DNA from 4 places in the Terrabacter sp. Soil810 genome. Region 1 is predicted to be linked to each of the others. Evidence: riboswitches for the same ligand, from Rfam matches in the RefSeq annotation. Region 1 holds a riboswitch; each other region holds the start of a gene.
What was found. A riboswitch is a leader RNA that binds a small molecule or an ion and turns the genes downstream of it on or off. The one in region 1 is predicted to bind cyclic di-AMP.
Positions count from the first base shown of each region.

Region 2: it holds a riboswitch for cyclic di-AMP, as region 1 does, so the genes downstream of both, ASG96_RS24530 (transglycosylase family protein) here and ASG96_RS18420 (CHAP domain-containing protein) in region 1, are expected to answer to the same signal.
Region 3: it holds a riboswitch for cyclic di-AMP, as region 1 does, so the genes downstream of both, ASG96_RS23930 (C40 family peptidase) here and ASG96_RS18420 (CHAP domain-containing protein) in region 1, are expected to answer to the same signal.
Region 4: it holds a riboswitch for cyclic di-AMP, as region 1 does, so the genes downstream of both, ASG96_RS03185 (C40 family peptidase) here and ASG96_RS18420 (CHAP domain-containing protein) in region 1, are expected to answer to the same signal.

Region 1 is NZ_LMSW01000014.1:15,252-20,625, forward strand. It holds gene ASG96_RS18405 (iron chaperone) at 158-532, shown strand; gene ASG96_RS18410 (VOC family protein) at 545-940, opposite strand; gene ASG96_RS18415 (sortase domain-bontaining protein) at 1,377-1,907, shown strand; cyclic di-AMP (ydaO/yuaA leader) riboswitch at 2,092-2,279, shown strand; gene ASG96_RS18420 (CHAP domain-containing protein) at 2,284-3,159, shown strand; gene ASG96_RS18425 (alkene reductase) at 3,412-4,482, shown strand; gene ASG96_RS18430 (GNAT family N-acetyltransferase) at 4,553-5,137, opposite strand; gene ASG96_RS18435 (potassium channel family protein) at 5,233-5,374, opposite strand, start outside.
Region 2 is NZ_LMSW01000011.1:111,728-117,101, forward strand. It holds gene ASG96_RS06410 (serine/threonine-protein kinase) at 1-1,090, shown strand, start outside; cyclic di-AMP (ydaO/yuaA leader) riboswitch at 1,386-1,599, shown strand; gene ASG96_RS24530 (transglycosylase family protein) at 1,612-2,253, shown strand; tRNA gene ASG96_RS06420 (tRNA-Thr) at 2,406-2,478, shown strand; gene ASG96_RS23750 (hypothetical protein) at 2,973-3,128, shown strand; gene ASG96_RS06425 (CHAT domain-containing protein) at 3,904-5,374, shown strand, end outside.
Region 3 is NZ_LMSW01000001.1:172,790-178,163, reverse strand. It holds gene ASG96_RS00760 (DUF6345 domain-containing protein) at 1-973, opposite strand, end outside; gene ASG96_RS23930 (C40 family peptidase) at 1,120-1,455, opposite strand; cyclic di-AMP (ydaO/yuaA leader) riboswitch at 1,674-1,847, opposite strand; gene ASG96_RS00750 (FBP domain-containing protein) at 2,231-2,725, shown strand; tRNA gene ASG96_RS23030 (tRNA-Gly) at 2,941-3,014, shown strand; gene ASG96_RS00745 (acyl-CoA dehydrogenase) at 3,268-5,130, shown strand; partial or broken gene ASG96_RS24580 (hypothetical protein) at 5,242-5,346, opposite strand.
Region 4 is NZ_LMSW01000001.1:704,826-710,199, reverse strand. It holds gene ASG96_RS03195 (hypothetical protein) at 1-582, shown strand, start outside; gene ASG96_RS03190 (DsbA family protein) at 630-1,313, opposite strand; gene ASG96_RS03185 (C40 family peptidase) at 1,410-2,186, opposite strand; cyclic di-AMP (ydaO/yuaA leader) riboswitch at 2,189-2,364, opposite strand; gene ASG96_RS03180 (metal-dependent transcriptional regulator) at 2,572-3,267, opposite strand; gene ASG96_RS03175 (MFS transporter) at 3,297-4,562, opposite strand; gene ASG96_RS03170 (hypothetical protein) at 4,641-4,979, opposite strand; gene ASG96_RS03165 (hypothetical protein) at 4,983-5,374, shown strand, end outside.

The DNA of each region.
Region 1 (5,374 bases):
CCGCACGTCTTGCGGTCCCCATCGGCTGAATGCACGTTTTGTGATTTTATGACCAGTTGATCCCTAATTGTGTGCTTACTTTGCAGTCGTCCGTTTCGTTGAATACAGTCAGGACACCCCTCCAACGACCGGTCCGGAACTGAAGTGAGGACCACGATTGGCCCCGAGATTTGCGTCAGTCGATGACTACATCGCCTCCTACCCCGAGGAGACGCGAACTCAGCTTGCGGGAGTCCGCCGCGCGATCCGCGAGGTAGCCCCTCACGCGGGCGAGAAGATCAGCTACGGCATGGCGACGTTCACCGTCGACGGCAAGCCGCTCATCTACTACGCCGGCTGGAAGAACCACGTCGGCCTCTACCCGGTCCCGACGGGCGACGCGCGGTTCGAGGAGGCGATCAGCCCCTATCGCCGCGCCAAGGACACCGTGCGCTTCCCGATCAGCCGGCCGGTCCCGCTCGAGCTCGTCTCCGAGATCACCGAGCTCTGCCTCAAGCGCCGCGCCGCCGTCTCCGAGGGCCACGACGCCTGAGGACCGGACGGGTCAGCCGGGGCCGGGCGCCTCGATGACGGACAGCACGTTGCCTGCCGGGTCGGTGAACCACGCAATGAGCGGTCCGCCCTTGCGGAAGATGCCCTTCGCGTCGGTCTCCATCGGCGTGCCCTCATACTTCTCGAAGACGACGCCCCCCGCGGTCAGCTCGTCGACCGCTGCTTCGATGTCGTCGACCGGGAAGTTGAGGATCGTGAACGACGCCGGCTCGTGGTTGGGCTTGGGGTAGACGAGCGTCGGGCGGTCGCCGCCCTCGCCGGCGAGGTGGAGCGTCAGCATGCCGTTCTCCTCGGTGACGCGCAGGCCGAGGGTCTCGGCGTAGAACGCCCGGGCCGCGGGGATGTCGTCGACGGAGAAGCCGCTGAAGGCGTGGGAGCTGGTCAGCACGGTCGGTCCTGCCTTTCTTCTTGCTTCGGCACTTCTTCTGCTTGCTTCCGGATCTGCATCTTGCGTCCGGTTCTGCGGCGGGCGCGGTGCGCGCCCGCTCCACCCAGTCAAGACCCGTCGGCCGTGCACCGGGGGCCTCGACCGGAGAAATGTCGCTGGAACCCCAATCCAACCGGCAGCGGGCCGCGAACCCCCACGCGGAGACGGTCGACGACGCCCCCCCGTCTGAAGCAGAGATGGATGGACGGTTTGTCTCCCCGGAGTCTCCTCGGCCGGACCCACCGCCACGGCGAGCCCGTCCACCAAGGGCCCGTCCAACCCGAGCCAGTCGGCGTCCCCCGGTCAGGGTGGGACGCCGGCAGGCGGAGGTGGGGCCGCCGTTGCGGGCGCCGGCATCGGCGACTTCCTCGAGGCGTCCGAACCGACCTCGATCGAGATCCCGTCGATCGGGGTGCGGTCGTCGCACTTCGTGCCGCTGCGCGTCCAGCGGGACGGGACCATCTCGGTGCCGGGCACGGCCCAGGAGGTCGGGATCTACGACGCCGACCCCACGCCGGGACAGCTCGGTCCGTCGGTCCTCGCGGCGCACGTCGACACGCCCTCGGGGGTGCCGGGCATCTTCCACGAGCTCGGCAGGGTCAAGGCCGGCGACGTCGTCACGGTGTCGCGCCGCGAGGGCTCGCACCTGACCTTCACGGTCGACCGGGTCGCGGCCTACACGAAGACGCAGTTCCCGACCGACCTCGTCTACAAGGGCGACGTCACCAGGGCCGAGATCCGGCTCGTCACCTGTGGCGGGCCCGACCCGACAGCCGCAACGAGTACCGCGACAACGTCGTGGTCTTCGGCCACCTGTCGAGAGCCGGCTGACGCGCCGGCTGACGCGCCGGGGCTACCGAGGGTCCCGCCGGTCGGGACCCCGCGGCGTACCCATGGGGGGCTTGTCCGATACGTCCCCCGGGTGTGATCCACGTCTCACCCGGCGGAAGGTAAAGCGTTGGTATAGACGCACACAACGGACTTTCAAGGGCGTACCCCGCGCGTCGCCGTTACCGTGGCGTGACATTTGCCAGCTGCCTCGTCTAGTCTTCCGGGAGTCCGGCCACCTGGTCGGGCTCTCGTGAGGTGGACCGCCTAGTCCTGTCACCGCCTGACGAGAGAGATCAAACCTTGTGACAGGAGCGGAGGAACCACACGTTTCTCCGGGCGTCCGGCGCAACGACTTCGGACGTCCTTGGGGTGAAGACTCACCCGCCACGCGACCCGTTCGCGAGGCAGGTGGCCCGGGCACCTTTCCGCCCGAACCCGACAGCTAACTTCGTAGGCGCGGAGAGGTAAGACGCGTGAACACTGAGATCATCCGCGGTCGCCACCGTGCGCCAGGCCGCCACAACCCCCTCAACGAGCTCAAGCTCCTCGCCCGCGAGTCGGCTCAGCCGGCCATGAAGGCGGGTGCTGTCGTCGCCGCCACCGGTGGACTGGTCGCCACCTTCGCCAACCCGGCGAGCGCCGACACCTTGTCGCCCAGCTCGGGCGACGTCGCGGCTGCTGCCGGCGTGGACGCTGCGGCTCCGGCCGCTGTCGGCCCCGCCACGGCCGCCGCTCCCGCCGCCTCGACCGCGCTGTCGAAGATCGGCTACGCCCCCGCCGCGCAGCAGGCCGTCGCCAAGCGCGTCGCCAAGCCCAAGCCGCAGGTCATCGAGGACGTCCAGGTCAAGACCGAGCGCGCCGCCGCCAAGGCTGCCGCCGAGCGCAAGGCCACTGCCCAGCGCGCCTCCCGCGACCTGACCCGCTCGACGCTGACGAACAGCACCTCGTCGACGAAGTCGAGCAGCAACGGCTCCGTCCCGAGCGCCTCCTCCGGCATGCGCGCCTCGTCCAACTGGGCCACCGACGGCCAGTGCACGTGGGGCGCCCTCAACAAGTGGTACCAGTCCGAGGGCTACTACCCCGGCGGCTGGACCGGCAACGCGATGGTCTGGGACACCGGTGCCGCCAACGCCGGCTACACCGTGAGCGGCACGCCGCGCACCCGCTCGATCCTCGTCATGGAGCCCGGCGTCCACGGCTCCTCGAGCGTCGGCCACGTCGCGTGGGTGACCGCGGTCAACGGCAACGAGGTGACGATCGTCGAGATGAACGCCCTCGCCGGTGCGTACAACTACAACACCCGCACGCTGACCGACGGCCCCGGCATGAGGTACATCTACGCGCCGTGACCCATCAGGTCGCGACCGTGGAGCTCTCCGCGAGCTGAGCGCGTACGAAGGGGAGGATGCCTGCGCATCCTCCCCTTCGGCATACCCCCGCGAACCCTCGGCCGCGTGGGATCCCCCACACGCGCAACCCTGGACACCGGGGAATGATCCACCGGCCCCGCTCCTTGTCGACTGGGTAGTTGAAGGCTCCACCGGTCGCCGGTGGAGCCGCCGACCGCGACCACAGTCCCCGAGAACGTGAGGAGCAGGCCTGTGTCCACGGCCTTCGAGAGCATCCGCATCGGCCGCTGGGACCTTCCCCAGCACTTCGTCATGGCACCCCTGACGCGCAACCGCGCCGGCGAGGGCCAGGCGCCGACCGAGCTCAACGCCGAGTACTACGGCCAGCGCGCGAGCGCCGGTCTCATCATCACCGAGGGCACCCAGCCGAGCGCCGTCGGGCAGGGCTACCTCGACACCCCCGGCATCCACTCCGACGAGCAGGTCGCCGGCTGGCGCCTCGTCGCCGACGCCGTGCACGCGGGCGGTGGCCACGTCGTCGTCCAGCTCATGCACGCCGGCCGCGTCGCCCACCCCGACAACAAGGGCGGGCTCGAGAGCGTGGCGCCGAGCGCCATCGCGGCCCCCGGCGAGGTCGTGACCCCCAGGGGTCAGCAGGCGTATGCCGTCCCGCGGGCCCTCGAGACCGATGAGATCCCCGCGCTCGTGGCGGAGTTCGTCCACGCTGCGCGCCAGGCCGTCGCGGCCGGGCTCGACGGCGTCGAGGTGCACGCCGCGAACGGCTACCTGCCGCACCAGTTCCTCGCGCCGTCGAGCAACGAGCGCACCGACGGCTACGGCGGATCGCCCGAGAACCGCGCCCGCCTCGTCGTGGAGATCACGAAGGCGGTGGCCGAGGCGATCGGCGCCGACCGCGTCGGCATCCGCATCTCGCCGTCGCACAACATCCAGGGGGTGCTCGAGGAGGACGAGGCCGAGACGGCCGCGACCTACGAGTCGCTCGTGGAGGGCATCGCGCCGCTCGGGCTCGCCTACCTCAGCATCCTCGGCGACCCGGAGTCCGACATCGTCCGCGACCTGCGCAAGCGCTTCGGCGGTCCGGTCATCCTCAACACGGGCTTCGGCAAGGTGACCGAGCTGGCCGACGTCGAGGACATCCTCGAGCGCGACCTCGGCGACCTCGTGGCCGTGGGGCGCGAGTTCCTCGCCAACCCGGACCTCGTCCGTCGCTGGCGCGAGGGCGCGCCCCTCAACGAGCCGAACCCGCAGACCTTCTACGGCGGCGGCGCCGAGGGCTACACGGACTACCCCGCCCTCCCCTGACGTCCCGCCACCCCCGTAAACCCCGTCGAGTGCGCTCACTCGACGGGGTTCACGGGCATCAGGTCCGGTGTCAGGTCGGCTCGGGTGGGTCCTGGCCCGCGAACGCTGACGGGAGCGGGTCGCCGAGGGGGCGCTGGACCCAAGCGACGTCGTGCGAGGCGCCGAACTTCCAGCCGATGTCGCGGTAGGTGCCGACCGGCTCGAAGCCCATCGAAAGGTGCAGCCGTCCGCTCGCCTCGTTTGGCTGGGTCATCCCGGCGGCGGCCATCCGGTAGCCGCGGGCGGTGAGCCGCTCGAGCAGCGCCTCGTAGAGCCGGCGGCCACCACCGCGGCCGCGCCGGCCCTCGGCGAGGTAGACCGACACCTCGCACGACCACCGGTACGCGGCGCGCTCCTTGAACGGGCCGCCATACGCGTAGCCGGCGACCTCGCCCGCGTCGTCCAGCACGAGGAACGCGTGACGCGCCTGGGCCTTGGCGATGCGCCGGACCATCTCGGCGACGTCGGGCGGCTCGGTCTCGAAGGTGACCGTCGTCCCGGTGACGTAGGGCGCGTAGATGCCGGCGCACGCTGCGGCGTCGTCGGCCGTCGCGTCGCGCACCCGAGGCGGTTCGAACGGGTCGGAGGGTTCGAGCGGTTCGCGCGGGTCGGACATGCCGCGATGCTAGGCCGCGCGTGTGTCGGCGGCGTGAACCGCGTCCGGCACGGTCGGTCGGGGAGAGCATCGACCTCGGCACCACGAGCTGACGCTCAGGCCCGGTCGGGCCCCCCGTCCTCCTCGTCCTCGTCGGGGTCGGGGTCTGGCGGCGCCTGGTTCGACCGGGACGCGTCCAGCGCCTCGAACAGCGTCCGCGGCACGGGTCCCGACCGGGGCTCCACCGGGGCACCCGCC
Region 2 (5,374 bases), on a different contig from region 1:
CGTCGACCTCGAGGGCGTCGACCCTCGGCTCGTGCCGCTGCTGCGCGCGTCGCTGTCACCCGACCCGAGGCTGCGGCCCCACGCCGACCAGGTCATCGCGGCGCTCGAGCTCTACGCCGCGGGGCGTGCGGCGACCGTGCCGACGCCGAGCGGCAACCCCTGGGACGACGGCCGCGCCGCGACTCCGGGCGACACACAGGTGGTCCAGAACGGCAGCACCGCCGTCATGCCGCCCGTGACGCCGGCGACTGCGCACCCGGCCGATACCCCGGTGCGGTGGGCCCCGCCCCCGACCGGCGCCCCGGCGCCCGCACCCGACCCGGCGGCATACGACCACGGCTGGGACGACGAGCCGGCGTCGGACCACGAGTGGGGCGGAGCGCAGGACTACGACGCCCTCCACGGGCACGGGGGCGAGGACGTCGAGCAGGCCCAGCAGGGCTACTGGCCCGAGGACGAGTGGGACGAGGAGGCGGAGCCGGCCCCGCGCGAGGGCGACCCCCGCATCGGCCTGCCGATGCGCACCGGCCTGCTGGCCGCCGTCGGCATCGCCTGGATCGGTGCCCTCATGGCCTGGCCGGGCATCGCCCTGCTCGTGCTCGTGGTGCTGTCGGCGCTCGCCCGCGCCACCGACCGCTCCGTCACGGCGCTCGTGCTGCGCCGCTACGACTTCGGGCGTCGGCGCAGCGACGTGCCCTTCGCCGTCGTCTCGAGCCCGTGGCACCTCGTCGTCGGCATCATCGCGACCGGGGTGGGACTGCTCCTGCCCGTCGCCGTGGCGCTCGCGGGGATCTTCGCGGCCGCCCTGCTCCTCGCCGGGACACAGGGGAGCGACCTCGGGCCCGGCGCCCCGATCACGCTCGCCGTCGGCGGCGTCCTGGGCCTGCTCATGCTGTGGTGGGGACCCGGCGGTGCCTCGCTGCGGCGGGGGTCGCGCTCGATCGCGCGGCGCCTCGTGCCGGCCGGCCTCGCCGCGCAGATCGTGTCCGGGCTGCTCGCCGTCTTCGGCGTCGTGGCCGCTCTCGTGGCGCTCCAGCACGGCACGAGCCTCACGTGGGACCCGTTCACGGCCAACCCGTTCGGGCACTGACGGCCGCGCACCGCCGCGTCTGTAGGCCCGCCCGGTGGGGTCTGTGGGTGCCTGATGCGACCTCTGTGCGGGCCCTGTGTCCCTAGCGCATCAACCCCTGTCAGAGGCTGGGAAAAGATCACGGAAGTGTCTCGACATTCCTTGTGCAGGGCTGGAACGTCCCGTACCGTCAGTGCTCGGCGGCCTCGACTCTCGGGTCGGACGGGAGCTGCAGCACTTGGCTCCCGGGTCGCTTCGTCGCGTCCGGCTCCACACGAACGCTCCCACAACTTCACATGGACACCCATCAATCCGTTCCCTGAGCGCGCCGAGCCTCGCCAGCCAGGGATGCAGCCCACAGCCGTGGGCCGGGCGAGGACGGGGGACCCAGTGTGACCAGTGAGTGCATGTGTGTCGAAGCGCATGACAAGAGGACGAGATCTGGTCTCGGGGTGAAGTCGCATCCGCGACAGGGCACCTGACGCCCCAACCCGACAGCTAACCCCGCAGGCGCGCGTCAGGAAGGAAACACCATGCAGTACATGTCGAAGCATGCTGCGACCAAGAAGGTCTCGGTCAAGCAGCGCATCGCGGGAGTCGGTATCGCTGGAGCCGCCACCATCGTCGGTGGCATCGCCACGGGCGGGTCGGCCAAGGCGGCCTCCGTCTGGGACCGCGTCGCCCAGTGCGAGTCGAGCGGCAACTGGCACATCAACACCGGCAACGGCTACTACGGCGGACTCCAGTTCGTGCAGAGCACGTGGCGCGGCTACGGCGGCACGGCCTTCGCACCGCGCGCGGACCTCGCCACCAGGGCCGAGCAGATCGCCGTCGCGCAGCGTGTGCTCGCCTCCCAGGGCCCCGGCGCCTGGCCGGTGTGCTCGCAGCGCGCGGGCCTGACGCGCGCCAACGGCGGCGCCACGTCGACCCCGGTCTCGCGGTCGACCGTGCGCAAGCCGGTGACGACGAAGAAGGTCGTCAAGAAGAAGACGTATGCCGTCACGTCCACCAAGAAGAACACTGCCAAGGGCGCCAAGATCACCGTCCGCAGTGGTGACACCCTCGGCAAGATCGCCGCGCGCTACCACGTGGCCGGCGGCTGGAAGTCCCTCTGGAAGGCGAACGGGGCCCGGGTCACCAACCCGAACCTCATCTTCGTGGGTCAGACTCTGCGACTCCCGTGAGTTCCTGATACAACTGAGCCGGACGGCCTCGCGCGACCAACCCCTGGGTTTGCGCGGGGCCGTCCTTTCGTCTCCCCCGGCCGAGCCGTGTGGGCGTATGCGGTCCGGCTCGGCTACGCTTTCGCCCGTCCGCGGCGCTCGCGCCGGGACGTGCTGGCGTGGCGCAACTGGTAGCGCACCTGTCTTGTAAACAGGCGGTTAGGGGTTCGAGTCCCCTCGCCAGCTCGGAATTTGATTGGTGCATAAGGGAACTGGCCTCCCAGCCGCACCTGTTTCTCATCTGTTATCTCAAAAGGTGGCGTCGGTTCCGAAAGGGACTTTGACCTGCGGAAACGTCGCTAGCCGGGCCGCCGTGGGCCCGGAAGTTGTGGATGCTTGTGTCCCTGAACTCGGCGTCTAATCGCACATGGATCGCACGACAGGGCCGGGTTTGTGGGTCACGGCAGCGTGCTCGAGGCATCTGATCGCCGCCTGAGTGGGGCCGCATCGCCTCGCAGCGCGCCGGGGACTCTTCGGACATGCCGGGTGGTTCAACGGGCCCGCCCCTCCCCGCGTGCGCGAGCCACCGACCGGTAAGAACCGGTGTGCGGACGGACTGGTGGGTAGGTGACGAGGCACAGCACCCAGCTGTCGTTCGCGCTGAGCAAAGGGGTCACCTCCCTGACGAAAGACCTGAGCAGCGGCAAGAACCGCAAGAACCTGAAGAGTCTTCCTTCGCCTTGCCCGAGCAGATGAAGTATCCGTATCCGATCCTCGATCTCGAGCATGCGCGGAATGCGCTGGCTCGGGTGGCACAGCACGGCACCGCGGCCGAGCAGGAGAAGGTCCGCGCGGCCGTGGTGAAGAAGTACCCGAGCCTGAAGAAGGACGACTGAACGCAACCCGATCGGCGGCTACAACCAGCCCAACCTCTTCCGGATCCACGGGTTCTTGAGCACGCTTGATTTCACCGCCCAACATGCCGAGCTCACGATCACCCGGCTTGGATGGTTCCTCCACACGCCCCGAGTCGCGCGATCGCAAAGCTGTGTCTATTCGCCGCCAGTCAACCCCCCGAGCGGTTGGCAGCCCTTCCGCACGACGGCCCGGCGGGGCGCGCGCCGTTCCGGACTTGCGACGCGGCTCCGTGCGGCGGACAAGCCATCGCCGGGCGAGGCCGATGCGGCGGACGGCCGGCTATATGACGCGAGGTCCTTGCGCATGTGCGTCATCGAGTTCCTCAATGAGAAGATGAGCTCCGCGGAGGTGCTCGGAGTCGAGCTCCAGCAGTTCGCCCAGGGCGAGCGTGTGGCGTGCGTGCCACGCGTGGTCGGGCAGACCAATGCAGCAGCGACGTCGTGGCGAGGGTCAGCGACTGGGCTACGAGCTCGAGGCCCGCGTCCCCTAGACCGAAATTGGACGAACGGTGCCTCCGGCCAGGGCCGAAGGGTGGGGAGCCAGAACGTCAACGTCAGCGACGCGAAGGCCAACGGACGGCTTCGGCTGATGATCAGCACCAACGATCAGCGAAGCGCAGCGGCCCAGACCGATCCCTGTCAAACTGCAGTACTCGGTACGTCGGACTGAAGTGGGCAGCGCCGAACGTGTATCACCGGGTCCAGGCCGGCGTTCTGTTGATGCAGGTGCGCTGCCTGCAGTTCGAGGAAACCTATGAGCCGTGAGTATCTAGATTTCGACCTCGCTCTCACGCCTGAGGGCCAGGGGTATGCCGCGCGCGTTGAGTCCTCGCCGGCCGGCCAGGTGTCCGCCCCCTTCACGCCGCCGTTCACGGATGACGAGCTCTTCGACTTCAAGGTGGCGGTCGGGCCTCCGCGCGTCGCCACACGACGCCTCGCGCCTGCCCCGCGGCGAGATGTGGGGATTGAGGACTACGGCCGGCGGCTCGCCGACGCACTGCTGTCGGGTGACGTCGCTCGAGCCTTCCGGGACAGCCTGGCCACAGCGGCCGCCCAGGACAAAGACCTGCGGCTGCGCCTCCGCCTCGACAAGGTGCCCGAGATCGCGACGGTGCCGTGGGAGTACCTCTACGACACCCGCCTCGACCGGTTCCTCACCTTGTCGCAGGACACGCCGATCGTTCGTCTCATCGCCTCAGCCGACCGGCCAGTGATCGACATCCAGCCGCCGTTGCGGGTGCTCGTCATGAGCGCCAGCCCGACTGACATGCCCAAGCTCGAGGTCGACCGCGAGCTGCAGCTGCTCCGGGCCACCACGGGGGACCTCGTCAAGAGCGGGCAGCTCGAAGTCGTCGTCTTCGAGCATGCGACCCTCACCCAGCTTCACCGAGCCCTGCTCGATGACTACCACGCCTTTCACTTCATCGGTCACGGTGGCTTCGACCGCCATGAGCAGACGGGCTTCCTCGCCCTCGAGAACGACGACGGCACCGCAAAACTGGTCAGCGGCAAGAATCTCGGCACGTTGCTCCACGACGCTCGCCACCTGCAGCTCGCCGTCCTCAACGCGTGCGAGGGGTCCATGACCTCCGGCCGCAACTCGTTCAGCGGCGTCGGTCAGGCACTGGTTCATCAGGGTCTGCCAGCCGTCGTCGCGATGCAGACCGAGATCTCCGACCGCGCCGCGCTCGTGTTCAGCCACGAGTTCTACTGGTTCCTCAGTCGAGGGCTGAGCATCGATGCAGCGATCTGCGAGGTCCGCAAGGCGATGGCCGTGTCCGCCGACGCCTCCGAGTGGGGCACCGCGGTGCTCCTGCGCTCAGGATCTGCGCAGCCGTTCAACATCACGGAGCTCGTGAGACGGACGCCGAACCGGCAGGACCGGATCGAGTCGCTCTACTCCGCGGCACAGGGCGCTCTCGCCTCGGAGGATACGAGCACGGCGCTGCCGCTGCTGCAACAGATCGCGGCCGAGAGTCCGGACTACGCGGACGTGACCGAGATCCTCGAGCGGGTCCAGCCCGAACCCGGCGACGCGACGGACACCCCGACGGACACTCCGGCACACGCGCCGGAAGACCTGCGCACGGAACTGCCAACGGACGAGCAGGCCGAGCAGGTCGCTCCACCAACGGAGTCCGCGACGCAGGTCCCCTCCGGCACTCGCCACCCGGCCGCGTCGCGCCTGCTCGGTGTCCGGACCAGCATCTGGACGCTGGGTGCAC
Region 3 (5,374 bases), on a different contig from region 1:
GGGCGTTCGCCGGGCTCCCGTTGAGCGGCTGGCTCTGGTCGATCTGCTTGACCCAGCTCGTCCCGGCCTCGCTCGGGTTGAGCGCGCGCGCAGCACGCTCGGATCGCGGTGCCCGTCCTGCGGGCGCGCGGTCGGATCGCTCGGGCTGCACCTCGGCCTCGGGGAAGACCGGTCCGTGGTCGGTCGCCGCGACGAAGGTGTGGCGGGCGTGCACGGTCGAGCTGCCCTTGCCGCCGGCGTGCTCGACCTCGAAGTCGCTCGTGAAGACCCAGACCGGTGTGAGCAGCTCCTGGACGACATCGCCGGGAGCCATGTAGTAGGCGAGGTAGGCGCCGCGGCGGTCGACCTCGCCGAGGTCGCCGTCGGCGCCGAGCCGCGCGAAGGCCTCGTCCACGTCGAGGGCATCGACGACGTGCGGCTCCCCGATCGGGCGGAAGCCTCCGTTGGCGCCGATGAGCCGGCCGCCGTCGCCGAAGGTTAAGGTGAGCTTCCCGCCACCTCCGATGACCGGAAGGACCTTCGACTCCGAGTCGACCCCCGGATTGCGGATGCCGAGGACGAAGCGCGCCTGCACGTCGAGCTGACGGCTTCGACGGTCCGCCCGAGCGCGTCGACGCCCTCGGGCGGCGACATGGGTGGCCCCGGCGCCGAGCTCGACGAGTTCGACCAGGTCCCCCTGCGTCTGCCACAGGTCGTGACGCCGGATCAGCTCGCGGGCCCGGTCGTAGGCCTCCTCGGGCTTCGGCAGCGAGGGCCGCAGTGAGGGGTTCCAGAGCTGGGCGCGGTCCGCAGCGAAGAGGTCCCCCGAGGCGACGAACACCTCGAGGAGCAGGTTCTCGTCGGAGACAGAGAGTCGTTCACCATCCTCGGTGACCTCACCCTCGAGCTCGAAGAGGTCGGCTGCGAGAGCTGCGACGCGGCCGGGGTCGAGCTCGGGTCGACCCAGCTCGAAGACGGGTAGTGACATGGTCATGGGATCTCCCTGTTCCTTGCGTCAGGCGACGCACGGACAAGTGGTCCACGACCGGACCAGTGATACAGGTCGCAGTTCGCGACGTATCGCTCCGTCCCGGTCTGGATCGACTCCGACGCCGCAGGCGACGGCCGACACCGCAGCCGTCAGGGCATGCGGCCCGCCACCCAGCTCGTCGTCCAGATCCTCGAGAGCTGGACGCGTTGACCGGGCTTGGGCGAGTGCCAGACCTTGCCGTAGCCGGCGTAGATCCCGACGTGGTAGACGCGTCCTCCGGACAGGAAGAAGATCAGGTCTCCCTGCTGGAGGTTCGACTTGCTGATGCGGACGCTGGCGAGCCGCTGCGCGCTGGCCGTGCGCGGCACACCGACACCGAGGCGCGTGCGATAGGTGTAGTAGACGAGGCCGGAGCAGTCGAACGCCGACGGACCCGCGGCGCCGTACCGGTACGGGTCGCCCTGCTGTGCGGCGGCGATCTTCACCGCCGCCCTTCCTCGGACGGCTCGCGCGTAGGCGGAGACGTAGGCGACCGACCTGGCCTTGATGGTGACCGGACCCTGCGCTGAGCCTGTTGCCGCGTGGGGCGAGACCGACGATGTCGGTGCGCCTCCGGTCCCGACGAGGAGAGCTGCTGCTAGTAGTGGCGTGATCGCCAAGGACTGCAAGGGAATTCGGCGTGCAAGGGTAGAAATGGACATGGTGGACTTCCTTCCCACGCCTGTGAGGTGAGCTGTCGGGTTCGGGCGGAAGATGCCCGGCCGCAGATGCGGCTTCACCCCAAGGACCGGCTGACCGGCCCGAAAGTGGGTCCCCCACTCCTGTCCGTTATTGCGTGGCTGCCCCACCGGTGGACAGGACTCGGCGTCCGGTGGGCCGCTCGGGGAGGACCCCGGGCGATGAGCATCCATCGACGGTGACAGACAGGTCACGAAAAGTGCATGGAACGTCAGATTATGGCAATAGTTGACAAGTCAAAAGGTATTCAGGCGGACATCAGGGGCATTCAGGGCGCCTGTGAGGCGCGCCGTGACCCCACGGCATACGCCCTCGGCGGCCCGTGCCGTTAAGGGGTGGACCGGCGCACCCTCCACCACGCACCATGGACGCGGCTCCGTCGGGGCACGTCAGTCGTCAGCGGGGAGGCCCGCGGAGAGGTGGGTGGCCGTCATGGCCTGCTCAGCGGTCCCGGTCCCGCGCCACCTCCCCCACCCCGGCTGACCGGGCCATCCGGTCCTGCCCGACTGACAGGAACAGACCGTGAAACCACTGACAGACAAAGAGATTCGCGCCTCCTTCGTCAACGCGTCGCGGCGCGAGGCCAAGCAGGCCAACCTTCCCGCCGACCTCGACCTCGGCCTCCGCTGGGAGTCGCTCGACTACCTCGGCTGGGTCGACCGCAGCAACCCGCAGCGGGCGTATGCCGTCATCCCCGTCGACGACGAACCCGTCGGCCTGCTCCTGCGGGCCTCCGAGCGGACCCGCAAGGCCAGCACGACGTGCGCGTGGTGCGAGGACGTCTTCGCGACAAGCGACGTCACGCTCTTCGTGGCACGCCGGGCGGGCGCCGCCGGGCGCGAGGGCAACAGCCTCGGGACCCTCGTGCACGCCGACTTCAGCTGCTCGACCCACGTCCGGCGCCTGCCGAACGGCATGGAGGGCGGCCTCGACCCGCTCGCGCTCGTGGAGCGGCGCATCGAGGAGCTCCGGGCGAGGTCGTCGGCCTTCGCCCGCCGCCTGCGCGACGGGTCGTGAGCGTCCGCTGACGCCCGGTCGCTGGACGTGGCTCAGCCCGCGACCTCGAGCGACGCCGGCCCGGTGGTGTGGCGCACCATGCCACCGGGCACGGCGCGGACCGAGCGGAGCCCGTGGGCCGCACTGGGAGGACCTTCGCTCGGCGCTCGGTCGAGGCTCCCGGCGCGTCCGTTTGGACTCCGGCGGCCCGGAGTTGCTACGGTTGGCGTCGCCTCGCAGGCGTAGTTCAGTAGCAGAACAGCCTTCTTCCAGAAGGAAGACGTACGTGCAATTCGTGCCGCCTGCTCCAGATGAGAAGGGCCCGGTCATCGCGACCGGGCCCTTCTGCTGTCCGATGCCGTATGCCAGGTCGCCCGGTCCCGGCGGTGCGCGCCGGCCCGGCGGCATACGCCCTCGGCCCGGCCCGTGGCGCAACCGTGACCTCTCCCCCTTGCGATCGTTACCCGTCAGTAGCATCATGGAAGTGACCGGCCAGTAACTTGGCGCGCCCGCCGACGACAGTGCGGACGCACGACGAGCGACAGAACGTGGAGGGTCCCCGGATGGGCCACTACAAGAGCAATGTGCGAGACCTCGAGTTCAACCTCTTCGAGGTCTTCAACCGTCAGGACGTCCTGGGCACGGGGATCTACGCCGACGTCGACGTCGACGCGGCGAAGGACATCCTCCGGGAGGTCTCGCGCCTCGCCGAGCACGAGCTGGCCGACAGCCTGCTCGACAGCGACCGCAACCCGCCCGTCTACGACCCGGTGAGCCAGTCGGTGACCATGCCCGAGTCGTTCAAGAAGTCGTTCAAGGCCTACGTCGACGGTGACTGGGGCAACCTCGACGTTCCCGCCGAGCTCGGCGGCATGGTCGTGCCGGCCTCGCTCCGCTGGTCCGTCGCCGAGATGGTCTGCGGCGCCAACCCGGCCATCCACATGTTCACGGCGAGCTACTCCTTCGCCAACCTCCTCTGGCACCTCGGCACCGACGACCAGAAGAAGCTGGCCAAGCACGTCGTCGACCGGGCCTGGCACACGACGATGGTGCTCACCGAGCCCGACGCCGGCTCCGACGTCGGTGCGGGCCGCACCAAGGCCGTCCAGCAGCCCGACGGCACGTGGCACATCACCGGCGTCAAGCGCTTCATCACCTCCGCCGAGTCCGACATGGTCGACAACGTCGTCCACTTCGTCCTCGCCCGCCCCGAGGGCGCCGGCCCGGGCACCAAGGGCCTCTCCCTCTTCATCGTGTCCAAGTTCCACGTCGACCTCGAGACCGGAGAGCTCGGCGAGCGCAACGGCGCCCACGTCACCAACGTCGAGCACAAGATGGGCCTCAAGGTCAGCACCACGTGCGAGGTCACCTTCGGCGAGCACGAGCCGGCCGTCGGCACCCTCCTCGGCGACGTCCACGACGGCATCGCGCAGATGTTCAAGGTCATCGAGAACGCCCGGATGTTCGTCGGCACCAAGGCGATCGCGACGCTCTCGACCGGCTACCTCAACGCGCTCGAGTACGCCAAGGAGCGCGTCCAGGGCGCCGACCTGACGCAGATGACCGACAAGGCCGCGCCGCGCGTCACCATCACGCACCACCCCGACGTCCGACGCTCGCTCATGCTCCAGAAGGCGTACGCCGAGGGCCTGCGCGCGCTCGTCATCTACACCGCGAGCCAGCAGGACGCCGTCAACCAGGCGCAGGCCGGCAACCCCGCCGCACCGCTCGAGAAGGGCTCGGCCGCCGAGGTCGCCAACCGGATCAGCGACCTCATGCTGCCGCTCGTCAAGGGGCTCGGCTCGGAGCGCGCCTGGGTGCTGCTCGGCACGGAGTCGCTCCAGACCTACGGCGGCTCCGGCTTCCTGCAGGACTACCCGATCGAGCAGTACGTCCGCGACGCGAAGATCGACACGCTCTACGAGGGCACGACCGCCATCCAGGGCCTCGACTTCTTCTTCCGCAAGATCGTCCGGGACAAGGGGCAGGCCCTGCAGTACGTCGCCGGCCAGGTGCAGGAGTTCGCCAAGGACCTCGGTGGCTCGCTCGACACCGAGCGCGAGCTGCTCGGCCGGGCGCTCGAGGACGTCCAGGGCATCGTCGGCCACATGATCGGCGACCTCATGAAGAGCGACCCGCGCACGGGCGGCGAAACGGCCAACCTCTACAAGGTCGGCCAGAACACGACGCGCCTGCTCCTCGCCGCCGGCGACCTCGTCGTCGGCTGGCTGCTCCTGCGCCAGGCCGAGGTCGCCCAGGCTGCACTCGACGGCGGCGCCTCGGGCAAGGACGCCGACTTCTACCGTGGCAAGGTCGCGGCGGCCTCGTTCTTCGCCAAGAACGTCCTGCCGAAGATCGCGGCCGAGCGCGCCATCGCCGAGGCCACCGACAACGACCTCATGGACGTCCCCGAGTCCGCGTTCTGACGCGTACCCCCCTTCGCTTCCACTGCAACACACCGAGCAGGTCACAACGCACCCGGATCCGATTCGGGTGCGTTGTGACCTGCTCGGTGTGTTGCGGGCTGGGGCCGTCGCTCAGGGCAGGGCGGTCGGGGAGGTCGGGGAGGTCGGGCCGGTGCGCTGGCGCCGCTCGGCGTAGGCCCGCGCCTTGGCCCGGTTGCCGCAGACCGACATGATGCACCAGCGCCGACGGCCCGACGGGTTGAGG
Region 4 (5,374 bases), on a different contig from region 1:
CTGACCGAGCCGACCGCGACGCCGGACGTCGAGGCCTACTTCGCGAGCGACGTCGCCGACCACGGCTACGTCATGAACCTCAGCCGCGTCTGGGCCCAGTCCCCCGCCGCCCACGACACGCTGTTCCGCCTGCTCGCCGACATGGTCTCCGTCGCCGGTCTGACCTTCCGTCAGCGCGGCATCCTCATCTCCGCGACCGCCTCGACCATCGGCGACTCGTACTGCGCCCTCGCGTGGGGCGGCCGCCTCGCCACCGCGGCCGGGCAGGAGGTCGCCGGGGCCGTGCTCCGCGGCGACGACGACGGGCTCGACGCCGCCGACGCGGCCCTCGCGGCGTGGGCCCGGACCGTCGCAGGCAACCCCAACGCCACCACGCCGGCCGACCTCGAGCCGTTGCGGGCGGCCGGCTTCGACGACCGCCAGATCTTCGCGGTCACCGTCTTCGTCGCGCTGCGCCGTGCCTTCTCGACGGTAAACGACGCCCTCGGCCCGCTCCCCGACCAGCAGCTGCGCGCCGAGGCGCCACCGGCCGTCGACGAGGCGGTGACCTTCGGCCGTCCGGCCGCTGACCACCCCTCCTGACCGGGGGCGTATGCCGTCCGGCCGCCTCCGCGAGTCCCCCGGACCCGTCAGACGGTCTGGGTAGCGACCCCGCGCATGAGTGCGAGGTAGTCCTCGACCGGGTGGGCACCGGTCACGGCGGCATAGCCGTTGGCGACGACGAAGGGCGTCGACGTGACGCCCATGGAGCGCGCCTGCTGCTCGTCGGCACGCACCTGCTCGGCGTACTCGTCCGACGCGAGAACGGCCGACACGCGGCGCTCGTCGAGGCCGCACTCGGCGGCGAGCCGCTGCAGCACCTCGTGGTCGTCGATGGCGAGGCCCTCGCCGAAGTGGGCCGAGTGGAAGCGCTCGACCGCCGCGGAGCGTAGCGCGGGGCCACCCATCTCGCCGGCGAGGGCGCAGAGCCGGTGGGCGTCGAAGGTGTTGGCGCGCACGGCACGGTCCCAGTCGAAGACGAGGTCATCGGCCTCGGCCACCTCGCTCGCCCTGGCGTTCATCAGCCGGCCGGCACCGGCGTCGCCGCCGTGCCGCACCGACAGGTGCTCGCTGACGGGCACCGCGCCACCCACCGGAACGTCCGGGTCGAGCTCGAAGGAGCGCAGTCGCACCGTGACGTCGTGCGGGCGCTCGAAGGCTGCCACGGCGGCCTCGACCCGCCGCTTGGCGACCCAGGAGTAGGGGCAGACCAGGTCGCTCCAGAGGTCGAGCTCGATGAGGGTCGTGGACTCGGCGGCAGGCTGATCGGTCATCGACTCAGTCAACCACGGACGCCGTCGAGGCCGGAAAAGCGTTGCGCCCCCACCGGATCCGGTGGGGGCGCAACGTGAGGCGCGAGAGGTGACCGCTCAGATGCGGCCGTACATCGACGGCTGGGTCCAGATCGAGTGGTTGCCGATCACGGTGCCGGGACGCTGGGCGTCGATCATGCGGCCTGGGCTGACGTAGATGCCCACGTGGTAGATCGGCGAGCCGAAGAAGACGAGATCGCCGGGGCGCGGGTTGCTGACCGGCGTCGAGGCCGCGGCCTGGGCCGAGGCGGTGCGCGGGATCGAGATGCCAGCCTGGCGGTAGACGTAGGACGTGAAGCCCGAGCAGTCGAAGCCGGAGGGCGTCGTGCCGCCGTAGACGTAGGGCACGCCGAAGAACGACTGGGCGATGCCGACGATGCCGGTGGCGCTGGGGTTGGGCGCGACGTTGAGGGCAGCGCGCGTGGTCGAGCCGGAGCGCGACGCGCGCTCCTGTGCGGCCTCCCGCTCGGCGGCAGCCTTCGCGGCGGCCTTCTTCTCGGCACGCTCCGCCTTGACCTTGACGTCCTCGATGACGACGGGCTTGACCGTGGCCTGCTTGAGGGCGGGCTTGGCGTAGCCGATCGCCGACAGGGCGTTGCCGGCCTTGAGGGTGCCGACGGCCGGGCCGACGGCCGCAGGGCCGGCGGCGGCGCTGCTCGTACCGTCAGCGGCGTTCGCCGTGCCGGCGAACGAGGCGACGAGACCACCGGAGGCCGCGACGATGGCGGCACCCTTCACGGCGGGCTGGGCCGACTCCTTGGCGATCGTCTTGAGCTCCGAGATCGCGTTGAAGCGACCGGGGGCGCGGTGGCGCCCGGGAACGTTCTGAGCCACGTTTGACCTCTCGACGCCTACGAGGTGAGCTGTCGGGTTCGGGCTGGAGGTACTGCCCGGCCTTCGCTCGGACCAGGTTCGGTCCACGGAGGGCTTCACCCCGAGGGCGTCTCTCGACGCCCGGAGAAAGTGGTTCCCCCGCTCCTGCCGTGCGGTTCGTACTGAGCCTCAGGTCGATGGCAGGACTAGGCGGTCCGACCCGGGGCACTCACTCGACGGGGAGAGCAAGTTCGCCCACCGTACCCAAGTCCATGGGCCTTGTCACCTTCGAGTTCCCGGAAGTCAAAGAAATTTCAGCGACGCCAGGAAGGGCTCGGACGAGGTGTGGCAAGGCATGCCAAAACGACCCCGCAGACCGGGGCAAACCCTGCCGGACACGGCGTGTTCAGGCCGCCTGGCAGAAGACGTGGACGGCGACGTCGTCGGGCAGGGACACGCCGGTGGACGGCTCGCTGCCCTCGCGGACGGCCAGGACCCGGCCACCGTCACGGACGACCTCGACACGCGCCCCGGGCACGACACCGGCGCTCGTCAGCAGCGCGAGCGCCTCGGGGTCGACCTGCACGGGCTCGCCGATGCGGCGGATCGTCACCACGGCCGGGGCGTCGCCGACGGCGGCGGTCAGCGTGCTGAGGCCCGTCAGGAAGTCCTCGTCCTGACGCACCCCGAGCTCCTCGAGACCGGGGATCGGGTTGCCGTAGGGCGACTCGAGGCCCTCGCCGATGAGCCCGAGGATCTTGCGCTCCACCTTCTCGGACATGACGTGCTCCCACCGGCACGCCTCGTCGTGGGCGTACTCCCACTCGAGGCCGATGACGTCGACGAGGAGCCGCTCGGCGAGGCGGTGCTTGCGCATGACCCGGGTCGCGAGCAGCCGGCCGTGGTCGGACAGCTCGAGGTGCCGGTCGCCCGAGACGGCGACGAGACCGTCACGCTCCATGCGGGCGACGGTCTGCGACACGGTGGGGCCCGAGTGGCCGAGACGCTCGGCGATGCGCGCGCGGAGGGGAACGATGCCCTCCTCCTCGAGCTCGAAGATGGTGCGCAGGTACATCTCGGTGGTGTCGATCAGGTCCGTCACGGTCATACCTTCTCAGAGTCGGAGAGCGGTCAGGGACCGCTCGTGGCCGGTCCTGTCGCGGGCCCGGTCGTGGGGCCGGTCCTCGGGCCCCGGGTCGGGTCGTGCCGCGGCACCCAGATGCGCAGCCAGCCCGCCCCGACGACGGCCCCCACGCCGAGCACGACGGCGGAGGCGCCGAGCGACATGATGGCGCTCAGCCCTGACAACGCCAGAGGGCCCGCCGCCCTTCCCACGTCCGCGCAGAGGCGCCAGCCGCCGAGGAACTGCGCCCGTCCGTCCGAGGGCGACGCGTCGGCTCCCAGGGTCATGATGAGCCCCGCGCCGAGACCGTTGCCGAGGCCGAGCACCGCGGCCGCGGCCGTCACCGCGACGAGGCTCGTCGCGAGCGGCAGCAGCATCATCCCGAGGCCGAGCACGAGCATGCTCGGCACGGCTGCCGCGACTCGGCCGTGGCGGTCCATGAGCCAGCCCGACGGGTAGAAGAGCGCCATGTCGAGCGCGCCGGCGACGCCGAAGACGAGTGACGTCTGCGCCGGGGTGAAGCCGACCGACTCGGCCCACAGCGGGACGAGGGCCTCGCGGATGGCACGCGCACCAGCCACGCACATCGCCCCGGTGCCGAGCGTCAGGAGCACGTGCCGGTGCTGGAGGAGCACCGAGGCCACGCTGCGGGGCGGGCCGCCGCCGGCTACCCGGTGCGCCGACCCGGTGATGTCCGGGGCGAGGAGGACGAGGACGAACGCGGCGAGGCTCGCGACCGCGCCGACGGCATACGCCGCCTCCGTGCCCCACCGCACGATGACGAGCGAACCGATGAAGGGCCCGACGAAGTAGCCGATCCGGTGCACGCCGCCGAGCGTCGACAGCGCCCGCGCACGCATCGCCACCGGCACGGCCTCCGTGAGGTAGGCCTGCCGGGCCAGGCCGAAGAGGGAGCCGGCGAGGCCGATGACGAGCACGCCGGCGAAGAGCATGACGAGACCGCCCGCGAGCGCCGCCACGAGCATGCCGACTGCCTCGATGACGGCGGCGACGAGCAGCGCCCGCCGCTCACCGATGCGCGCCGCGAGCGCACCCGACGGCAGGTCGCCGAGCAGCTGGCCGACGCCCAGCATCGCGACGAGGAGCGCGGCCACCCCGACCGAGGCGCCGAGCTCGCGCGCCGAGACGGCGATGATCGGCGACACGGCGCCGGCCCCCGTCGAACCGAGAAGCGTCGGCCCGTATGCCGACAGGGCGATGGCGCGCAGGCTGCCCCGGCGCCCCTGCGCACCGTCCCCCCGAATCTCGGTCACGCCACAGGACCCTAACGATCGGGTTACTCGGGTGGCCGGGCCGACCAGCCGACGAAAGCATTGGGGCGTGGCCAGGACTCAGAGGACGAGCAGACCGAGGGCGGTGGAGGCGGCGTTGGCGGCGATGACCGCGAGTGCCAGCGTCACCGCGTCCTCGCGACCCCTCACGCGCCACCACCAGCAGAGCAGCGCCGTCTCCACGACGGCGACGACGACCTCCGCCCCCGCGAGCTGCCACGGCGACCCGAAGCCGGTCGACACGGCATACAGCACGGGGTGTGTCACGACGTTGACGCCGACCGCGCCGACGAGCGCGCGGCCCCAACCGGCCCAGCCCGCGGCCCGTGCGAACGCGACGAGCACCGGCACTTCGACGGCGAACGTCAGCACGAGGGCCTGTAGGGCCGGGAGGCTCACCTCGTGACCGCCGAGACCCGGCCGGGTGGCTCGGTGTCCGACACGCCCGCCCCGTCCGTGGCCGTGCATCGCTCCGGCACCATCACGCTCCTCGTGCTGACAGCCGTCGGCCTCTCGCTCGCGATCGCGCTCGGGGCGCCCATCGCGACCGCCGTCATCGGCCTCATCCTCTTCGGCATCCTGCACAACCTCCTCGAGATCCGCTACGTCATGGGCCGCTTCTCGGGTCTCCTCGGCCGGCCGTTCCTCGAGCTGCTCCTCGCGCTCATCAGCGGCATCGTGGTCTGCCGGCTCCTCGCGGGAGTCATCGGGCGACCCGCACAGCTCGCCGAGATCGTCCTCGGCTACGCCATCCTCGCGGCCGCCGCCCGCCACGGGTTGGACGGCCGGCGACG